2 regions of the Virgibacillus sp. GM2-2 genome follow, and region 2 is predicted to be linked to the other one. Evidence: riboswitches for the same ligand, from Rfam matches in the RefSeq annotation. Region 2 holds a riboswitch; the other holds the start of a gene.

Region 1 (4,657 bases), on a different contig from region 2:
CGTAATTACCGAAACCAGCGTGTGCTGTCAATGCCTTAATCGGAATCGGATTTACATCCACACCAAGTGCTGAGACAAGTGGGTATATTTTATAATGTAGTTCCCTTGCTTCCTCCATATTTTCAAGTGAACGCTCATATAGTTCTTGGTACGCTTTTGGCAATACATTCGCAGCAACGGAAATTAATCCGTCCCCACCTAACGATAAGAATGGCAAAAACGTATCATCGTTACCGCTATAGCAAGCAAAAGATTCATCTGTTAACAGCTTTACCTGTGAAAAGTAATTAAAATCACTCGTTGCGTCTTTCAAACCAACAATATTCTTATGTTTGCTTAATGTCTGAACTGTTTCTGGCGCAATTGTCATGTTCGTTCTAGACGGTACATTATACAGAATAGCGGGAATATCTACTGCATCAACTATCTTAGTAAAGTGATGGATTAATCCTTTCTGACTCGTTTTATTGTAATAAGGTGTAATCAACATAATTCCATCTACTCCAGCATCCTTAGCATCTAATGATGCCTGAATAGAACCTTCTGTTGAGTTGGAACCGGTACCCGCAATAACAGGAACCCTTCCAGCAGCTGTTTCGACAGCAATTTCAAGTAACCATTTTTTCTCGTCGCGTGATAGCGTAGAGCCTTCTCCTGTTGTTCCGTTAATGACAAGGCACTGGATGTTATTTTCAATCAAATTTTCTACATGTCGCTTGAAGCTATCAAAATCTACTACGTTGCCACGGAACGGTGTTGTTACTGCTACCCCAACACCCGTAAATAAATGTGCCATATTATCCCTCTTTCGTTTCGATTAGTTGTTGTAAAATCTGTACAGCATTAAGCGCTGCACCCTTCAATAAATTATCACTGGTCACCCATATGTGATAAGTATTAGAAAGACTATCATCCTTTCGAATGCGTCCGACAAAAATTTCTTCTTTGCCTGCCGCAGTTAATTGCATTGGGTACACATTATTTTGTGGGTCATCCTGTAACACAGTATGCTCACTTTCATCAAATAATTTCTGTAATTCTGCGACGGTTGGAGAGCTGTTTAATGTAACATTCATCGCTACTGCATGACTATTTTCAACTGGCACGCGTACACAAGTAGCTGTAACATTTAAATCGCTTCTGCCTAGAATTTTTTTCGTCTCCTCAATCATTTTCGTTTCTTCTTTTGTATAGCCATCATCACCGAAGACATCGATGTGTGGAAGTGCATTGTTGTAGATTGCATGCGGATAATTCACTGGCTCTTCACCATTCTCGCCACGCTTTAAATCCTCAATACCTTTTACACCTGAACCCGAGACGGCCTGGTATGTTGAATAACTTACCCGCGACACGCCGTATGCATCATCCAAAACCTTCAATGGAACGACGGACTGAATGGTTGAGCAATTTGGATTTGCAATGATTTTTCGATTCAATGTCGGTCGATTTACCTCAGGGACGACAAGGTCAATCGAAGGATTCATGCGAAACGCACTTGAGTTATCGATGACAATTGCTCCATTTTGTTCAAACAATGGAGAGAACGTTTTACTGGTACCTCCTCCAGCAGACATTAGAACATAATCAAAGTTTCCTTTTGTCTCCTCTTCTATTAACTCTTTAACCACATATGTTTTATTTTTAAAAGAAACTTCCGTGCCAGCAGATCGTTTGGATGAAAAAAGAACCAACTCATCAAATGGAATTTCTTTTTTCTCTAGTAACTCAACCATTTTACGACCGACTAGCCCTGTAGCCCCTACTACAGCAATTTTAACCATGTTAAAACCTCCAATATTAGAGTTCAAAGCACGCGCATAAAACATGTGCCGCTTTTTCCCCGTTTTTCGCATCTACTACATAAGATATGCTGATTTCCGATGTTGTGACCTGATAGAAGGAGATATCCGCTTCGATCAATGTTCGAAACACTTTAGAAGCAACCCCTGTCATATCACGCATTCCAGATCCAATTACGGAGACCTTTACGAAACGATTTTCGATTTTATAATACAGCTCAGGATAACTTTGTTTAAGTCTAGAAAAAATACGTTGTATCTGTTGCTCTTCGGTATCCTTCATTGTAAACGAAAGCTGGATTCCTTCGTTGTTCGTTATTTGTGAAATCATATCCACATTGATTTCTTCTTGCTCCAAATTTAAGAATGCTTCATCCAATAATTTCGTATCGTATTGTGGATAGTTCAATGTGACGTGAATCATATCTTTATCTAACGCGACCCCTGTAACTGCTTTTTTCTCTAGCATTTCAACCTTCGACATTACCCATGTTCCTTTCTCATCGGACAGTGATTTTCCTAAATAAATTGGGATATCATAGTTTTTCGCAATTTCAACACTTCTTGAAGCAAGTACCCCTGCACCAAGTGCACTCATTTCCATCATTTCTTCGTACGAAACGGCTTCAAGACGTTTTGCTTGCGGATATACCCTAGGATCAGTACTGTAAACTCCCGCTACATCGGTATAAATTTCGCACGGGCATTTGTGTGCTGCTGCAAGCGCTACTGCTGTCGTATCAGACCCACCACGACCAAGCGTTGTAATTTCATTATCTGTATTGAAGCCTTGAAAACCAGCCACTATTAATACATTGTATGTATCAAAAAGCTGCTCAAACAATGTTGTATTAATCTTGGAAATTTTACTTTTTAAATGATGACCAATTGTTTCGATTCCTGCTTGGTATCCCGTAAGCGGCTTAGATTTAACGCCTAAGTCATTTAAGATAATCGACAAGTAGGAAATTGTTTGTTGTTCTCCTGTGGTTAAAAGAACGGCCAAGTCTTGTTCATTTGGAGAATGTGTAATGGAATGAACAGATTTCATTAACTCGTCTGTTGTTTTGCCCATCGCGCTTACAACGACAACTAGCTGTTCGCCATTTCCAACTCGTTCTTTCAGGTAATTAGCGATGTCTTTTATTTTATCTAAACTACTGACACTTGTTCCGCCAAATTTAAGTATACTTCGTTTCATAAGCTGCCTTCTTTCTGGTGAAAAAATTGAATAGTGCAGACCACTTTGTAAAGGAAAATTTAATTTCATAAAATGAAGCTATGAAACCGCAGTGGAAATACACTCCGCTTTCCGCGGGTGGCTGATGAGCCTCCTCGTGCTATCGCACTGCGGGGTCTCACCGATGCCTCTCCTCCCGCAGGAGTCTTCGTGTATTTCCACTGCTCTCAGCACCTGTCAGTATTTAATTCTCATACAAATGCAACACTCTAGACAATTAAACAAAAAAACAAGCCGGGATATGCCGACTTGTTTATGGTTTGTCTTATATACAAGTGGAAGCACTCCATTATTACAACGAATAATGACAGACTGCATATTATTCATATACAATCCAACGTAGTCCTGTCTGCAACTAGACTTCGTTTCGGCAAATTTCCCTTTCACTTACTACACCCTTGCAGTGGCAATACGTAATAAGCTACTGATGATTTTTGCACCTCATCCATAACTATTCAATTTTATAAAAGTTGTATTTGATTATACGAGAGTTTTTAAGAGTTGTAAACCCCGAAATTTTCGAATATTAACCCTTGACGAATAAAATGCAACTTAGTATGATAAATTTAATTTCATATCGAGACCTTATCAGATCGGTGAGGTAGAGGAGCAGGTAATAGGAGTAATCCATAAGAGGATGACAACGATGATTATGGACGAAAGGATTACTTGCCGAAGTGTAATAAGCGTCCATCTTATTACTGCTGGGCTGTTACCTGAAGAAGGAACAGACTGTCATGCATACTATAATGCATGGGGAACTACTGATCGAAATGGAGGATAACGTATTGTCAAACAATGATAGGTTATTTTCTGTCATTGTTTTTTTGTACCCAAAAATCTTCCGCTTACCATAGAAAGGATAGATAACATGCAACTACATGGAACAAGTCGTATCAATGATCAAGGACATCTGGAGATTGGTGGAATAGACACGGTAACACTCGCTGAAAATTACGGGACAGCCCTGTACGTTTACGATGTAGCCCTTATACGGAAAATGGCACGAGATTTTAATTCGGCTTTTGTAGAATCAGGTATCGACGGAACGGTTGCCTATGCAAGTAAGGCATTTTCCTGTATCGGCATTTATCAGCTTATGCTTGAGGAAGGCTTAACGATCGATGTTGTTTCCGGTGGTGAGTTGTACACAGCACTTGCAGCTGATATTCCAGCAGAAAATATCCATTTCCATGGTAATAATAAAAGTCGGGCAGAAATTGAAATGGCAGTAAAAGAAGGTGTTGGTTGCTTCGTTGTCGATAATTTCCTTGAGATTGAATTACTGAAAGAGGCAACCGAAAAGTTTGATAAAAAAATATCTATTTTACTACGTTTGACGCCTGGAGTAGAAGCACATACGCACAAATATATAGCTACCGGCGGCGAGGACTCGAAGTTTGGGTTTGATATTGCTAATGAAACTGCTTTAAAAGCAATTGATACTGTCCTCAATGAAGATTGTTTTGAGGTTCTTGGCTTCCATTGTCATATCGGATCGCAAATTTTTGAAGCAAATGCCTTTGTAGCTGCTGCTGAAAAAATCTTTGCATTTTGTACAACCACACAGAAGACATTGAACTATTTCCCACGTGTTCTCAACTTAGGTGGTGGC
Region 2 (4,657 bases):
ATATTTTTTACGGCAATTACTGTTGAACTACCAAAAACGAATTTACTTGTCATTTCAAATGAGATTGGTTATATCATGTGTGGTGCATTAGATGTTGATTTATTAAACGAAAAGCTAGCTGACAGGAAAGTCATCGCCGGGCGAGCGGTAGGTGTAAAAACAATTGATGAATTGTTGCATGCACCACTACAAAAAATAACCGACGCTTCAAAATCATATGGATGGGAAGCTGGAATGACCGGTAAAGATGCATTATCGCTTATTTCATAAAGGATATGTCTTCCATTGTGGGAGGCATATCCTTTATTTCGCCCCAGTTTTGTCGATATTTGTATTTTTTTATAAATTTATATAGTATTTTAGGTTGGAATTTGTTAGAATTTTTATGAAGTTAGCCATTATGAATTCAATTTGCTGCGACACAGAGTTAGGAGAACGCTATGAGATTAGCCAATACAAAACGAATTAAACCGGGTACTACAGTTGGTCAAGCGGTGTATAACGAAAGTGGTACGGTATTAATTCAAAAAGGATTGAGCTTAACCAAGCAAATGATTTCGCGTTTGGTAGAGCAGGGCATTACATATATTTATATTGAAGACGAGTTGACCAATGATATTCAAATTGAATCTGTTATATCTGAAAAGTCGAGACTTGAAGCAACGACTACAATAAAAGATACATTTTCTGATATTAAGCAAAAAGGTTTTACTGACCGCTCCTACATACTAGAGAAAAAAGGTAGTCAGATGGCGAACGTTGTGGAACATCTTATCGATGAAATCATGAATCGGAGAGATGCATTATCATTACTTGCTGATGTGTTTGTCACGGATGATTACATATTCCAACATTCGCTAAACGTTACAATATATTCACTAGCTATCGGGACAGAACTTAAGCTGACAAAGGATAAACTTATTGAACTTGGCGTCGGAGCAATGCTGCATGATATAGGGAAAATATTTATTGACCCTGATGTTTTGAAAAAGCCCTCCAGTCTAACACCAATAGAATTTGAGGCAATTAAGTGCCATACACAATATGGGTATGATTTCTTGCGTAAACAAGAAAGCATTCCACTTGTAGTAGCACACTGCGCATTCCAGCATCATGAACGGTTGGATGGATCAGGATACCCGAGAGGGATTGATGGTGGTGAAATCCATCCACACGCGAAAATTCTTGCTGTAGCTGATGTATTCGATGCGGTTACAAGTAACAGGAGTTATCGTGATGCAATGTTACCACATGAAGGACTTGAAATCTTATATGCTGGAGCAATTAACAAATTTGATAAAGGGATAGTTGAGGCCTTTAAACGAAGTGTAGCTGTATATCCAAATGGATTGACGGTTAAATTGAGTGATAATCGAATCGGTGTCATCTTAAAGCAACATTTGCATTTGTGTGATCGTCCAATTGTTCGAATTACGAAGGATGAAAGCGAACAGGATGTAACTCCATACGAAGTTGATTTATCGAAATGCTTATCTCTCACGATTTCCGCTTGTCTTCATAACTAAAGATAATTTGAAATTCTAACTCTCTTAATACAAGCATATCTTGTTTTAAGGGGGTTTTTTCATGTTGATGCAACCGAGAAAATTTCAGTTTAAAAATAACCGAAAGCCACCTCCAGTTAAATACATATTCGTTATAACGTGTATCATTTTTATATCGGTAACGTGGTTTAGTGTTTGGTTTATAGGAAAGGAAATACGGCCGCCATTAATGGAAATAGCGCAAAACAAGACAATCGAGTTTGCGACAAGAACAATTAATGCTGCGGTTAAGTCTAGCGAAGGTGTAACATTTGATGACCTTGTGGAAGTATCCAAAGATGATCAAGGATATATTACCATGCTTGGTTGGAGTGCTGAAGCACAGAACAAGATATTGAGGAAAGCTACGGAACGTGCAGAATACTTTTTATATAATATGAATAAAGGGGAAACAGTAGATACGGATGATCCTGATATGCCGTCATTAGATTATGACGATTCGGCAAATGATTTAGCAGAAAAAGATCCAACCGTTGTAGAAATACCTATCGGGCAAGCTTTCGATAGTCCAATCCTTGCAAACTTAGGTCCTAAAATACCGGTAAACTTTGAAATTGTGGGTGCGATTCAATCTGATTTGTTTTTTGAAAAAGAAGAACTTGGCATCAATACAGCTGTCTACTCTTTATATGTTAAAGTGCAAGTCGATGTACAAATTGTTGTTCCGTTCACAACTAAAACTAAGAAAGTAACTACTAATATTTACATTGATTCAAGAACGATTAACTCAGAGGTACCAGACTACTATGGAGGCAGTGGAACTGAACTTCCACCAATTGCCATCCCTAAAGATGACTTGAAAAAAAGTGAATAACTTAGTATAATAAAAAAATAATTTCATAGACTAACCTTATCAGATCGGTGAGGTAGAGGAGCAAACAGAAAGAGTAGTCAATAGGAGAATGACACCTATGATTATTGATGAAAGGGCTGTTTGCCGAAGCGAAGAAAGGGTCAATCTTTCTACCGCTGGGATGGCTTTGAATAAGAGCTATACTGTCATGTAAGGATTGTGCATGGAGAACTACTGATCGAAATGGAGGATAACGTATATTGTAAAAGCAATGGTAGGTTATTTTCTATCATTGCTTTTTTGTGTGTTTTTATATTGCGTATCTCTGTGCACCTTCATCAAAAAATTTATGGAGGTAAAAGAAAAATGGAAGGAACGATTTACTCATTAGTACCAGCTCTACTCATGCTTATATTGGTACTACTTACAAAACGTGTTTTACTATCATTAGGAATCGGGATTATTGTTGGGGCTTTATTTATTCATGATTTTAATATCTTAAATACGTTAAACGAAATATGGACTGTTTTTTATCAAATTTTTTATACAACTGAAGGGCTTAATATTGGTAATTTGTTATTATTAGGATTTTTATTCCTTTTAGGTATCATGACAGCTTTTCTTTCAGCATCAGGTGGGAGTCGTGCATTTGGCGATTACATGATGAAGCGTGTGAAAACGCGCGCTGGTGCTCAAGCTATGACAGCAATCTTAGGAATCATTATTTTTATTGATGACTACTTTAATGCATTAGCTGTTGGCCAAGTAGCTAGACCTTTGACTGATCGACACAATGTTTCACGTGCGAAACTAGCATATTTTATTGACTCAACATCTGCTCCAGTAACTGTACTTTCACCAATTTCGAGTTGGGGTGCGTATATTATTGGGGTGATAGGAAGTTTATTAGTTGCGAATGGCATTACTAATATTCAACCGCTTGAAGCATTTGTTCAAATGATTCCACTCAATTTTTATGCAATCGGTGCAATTTTGCTAGTGTTTTTAACAGCATACCTCAAATTGGATCTTGGACCGATGCGCAAACATGAAAAACGTGCGATTGAAACTGGTGAAGTCATTGATCCTAATGATTCAAACATACCAGGTGATTTAGAAGAAGTATTTGATCCACATCGTGATGGAAAAATATATCATTTGATCATACCAATTGTTTTATTAATTGTAGGTACTGTCGGAGCAATGATTGTTACAGGTGTACAATATAGCGATGATGACTCGCTCCTTTCCATTTTTGCCAATACAGATGTTAACTTATCATTAATAATTGGTGGTGCCTTAGCAGTTGTGGTGGCATTTATCTTTCACCTATTACAATCCGAACCACGTGTTAGTAGTTTGAAGATTGTTGGAGAAGGCATTAAAACAATGTTACCTGCTATTTACATTCTGATTCTAGCATGGATGATTGGTTCCGTAATTGATACATTAGGAACAGGTAATTATCTTGCTCATCTTGTAGAGAAAGCTTCCATTGATGCTGCATTACTACCATTTTTATTCTTTATTATTGCAGGGTTAATGGCATTAGCAACAGGAACTTCTTGGGGAACGTTTGGTATTATGTTGCCTATCGCAGCTGAAATTACCGTTATTACCGATGTATCCCTGTTATTACCTTCGCTTTCTGCAGTATTAGCAGGATCAGTATTCGGGGATCACTGTTCACCGATATCAGATACAACAATACTTTCGTCAACAGGTGCTGGAGCAAATCATATCGATCACGTGTTAACGCAGTTACCTTATGCAAGTCTAGTTGCAGTAGCTGGGGGTATTAGTTATTTAGTGATGGGATATTCAGGGAATGTTCTACTTTCCTTGCTATTGACTCTTGCCTTAGTAGTTTTAACCAGCATGTTTATTCATTTTATCAACAAAACCAAAGTAAATAATGTATAATCTAATCCAGACTGTCGTTCATTCACGGCAGTCTGTTTTTTAGACTTTAAAAGGGTATGGTATTGAACTAGTGATAAATGTTTCCTAAGTACGTTGGGCATAAGATTGTGTAGGCATATCCTTGTTAATGAATTGAGTAGAAACAAAGCATTTACTATTATAGAAAAGGTTAACATATAGTAGCCTAAAACTTTTAATAGTTTTAAAAATATGAAAATTGCTTTGACATAGATATAAAGTATCGTTATAATACAATCATAAATATCTGAAAAAAGTAAAGATTTATAACATTCCTTCTCAACTTTTTTCATAGATATACTTTAAGAAGGAATAGAAGAAAAGGGGAGGTAGAATCGATGGAGACAAGGTCTCAATG

The links. A riboswitch is a leader RNA that binds a small molecule or an ion and turns the genes downstream of it on or off. The one in region 2 is predicted to bind lysine.
Region 1: another riboswitch for lysine. It lies ahead of ACY9Z2_RS15365 (aspartate kinase); the one in region 2 lies ahead of ACY9Z2_RS06605 (Na+/H+ antiporter NhaC family protein).

What each region holds. Positions count from the first base shown of each region.
Region 1 is NZ_JBUZWC010000015.1:63,039-67,695, forward strand. It holds gene dapA (4-hydroxy-tetrahydrodipicolinate synthase) at 1-796, opposite strand, end outside; gene ACY9Z2_RS15360 (aspartate-semialdehyde dehydrogenase) at 798-1,784, opposite strand; gene ACY9Z2_RS15365 (aspartate kinase) at 1,801-3,003, opposite strand; lysine riboswitch at 3,314-3,495, opposite strand; lysine riboswitch at 3,637-3,814, shown strand; gene lysA (diaminopimelate decarboxylase) at 3,914-4,657, shown strand, end outside.
Region 2 is NZ_JBUZWC010000004.1:36,607-41,263, reverse strand. It holds gene ACY9Z2_RS06620 (YunC family protein) at 1-270, shown strand, start outside; gene ACY9Z2_RS06615 (HD-GYP domain-containing protein) at 441-1,526, shown strand; gene yunB (sporulation protein YunB) at 1,588-2,379, shown strand; lysine riboswitch at 2,425-2,600, shown strand; gene ACY9Z2_RS06605 (Na+/H+ antiporter NhaC family protein) at 2,725-4,281, shown strand; gene ACY9Z2_RS06600 (sodium-dependent transporter) at 4,638-4,657, shown strand, end outside.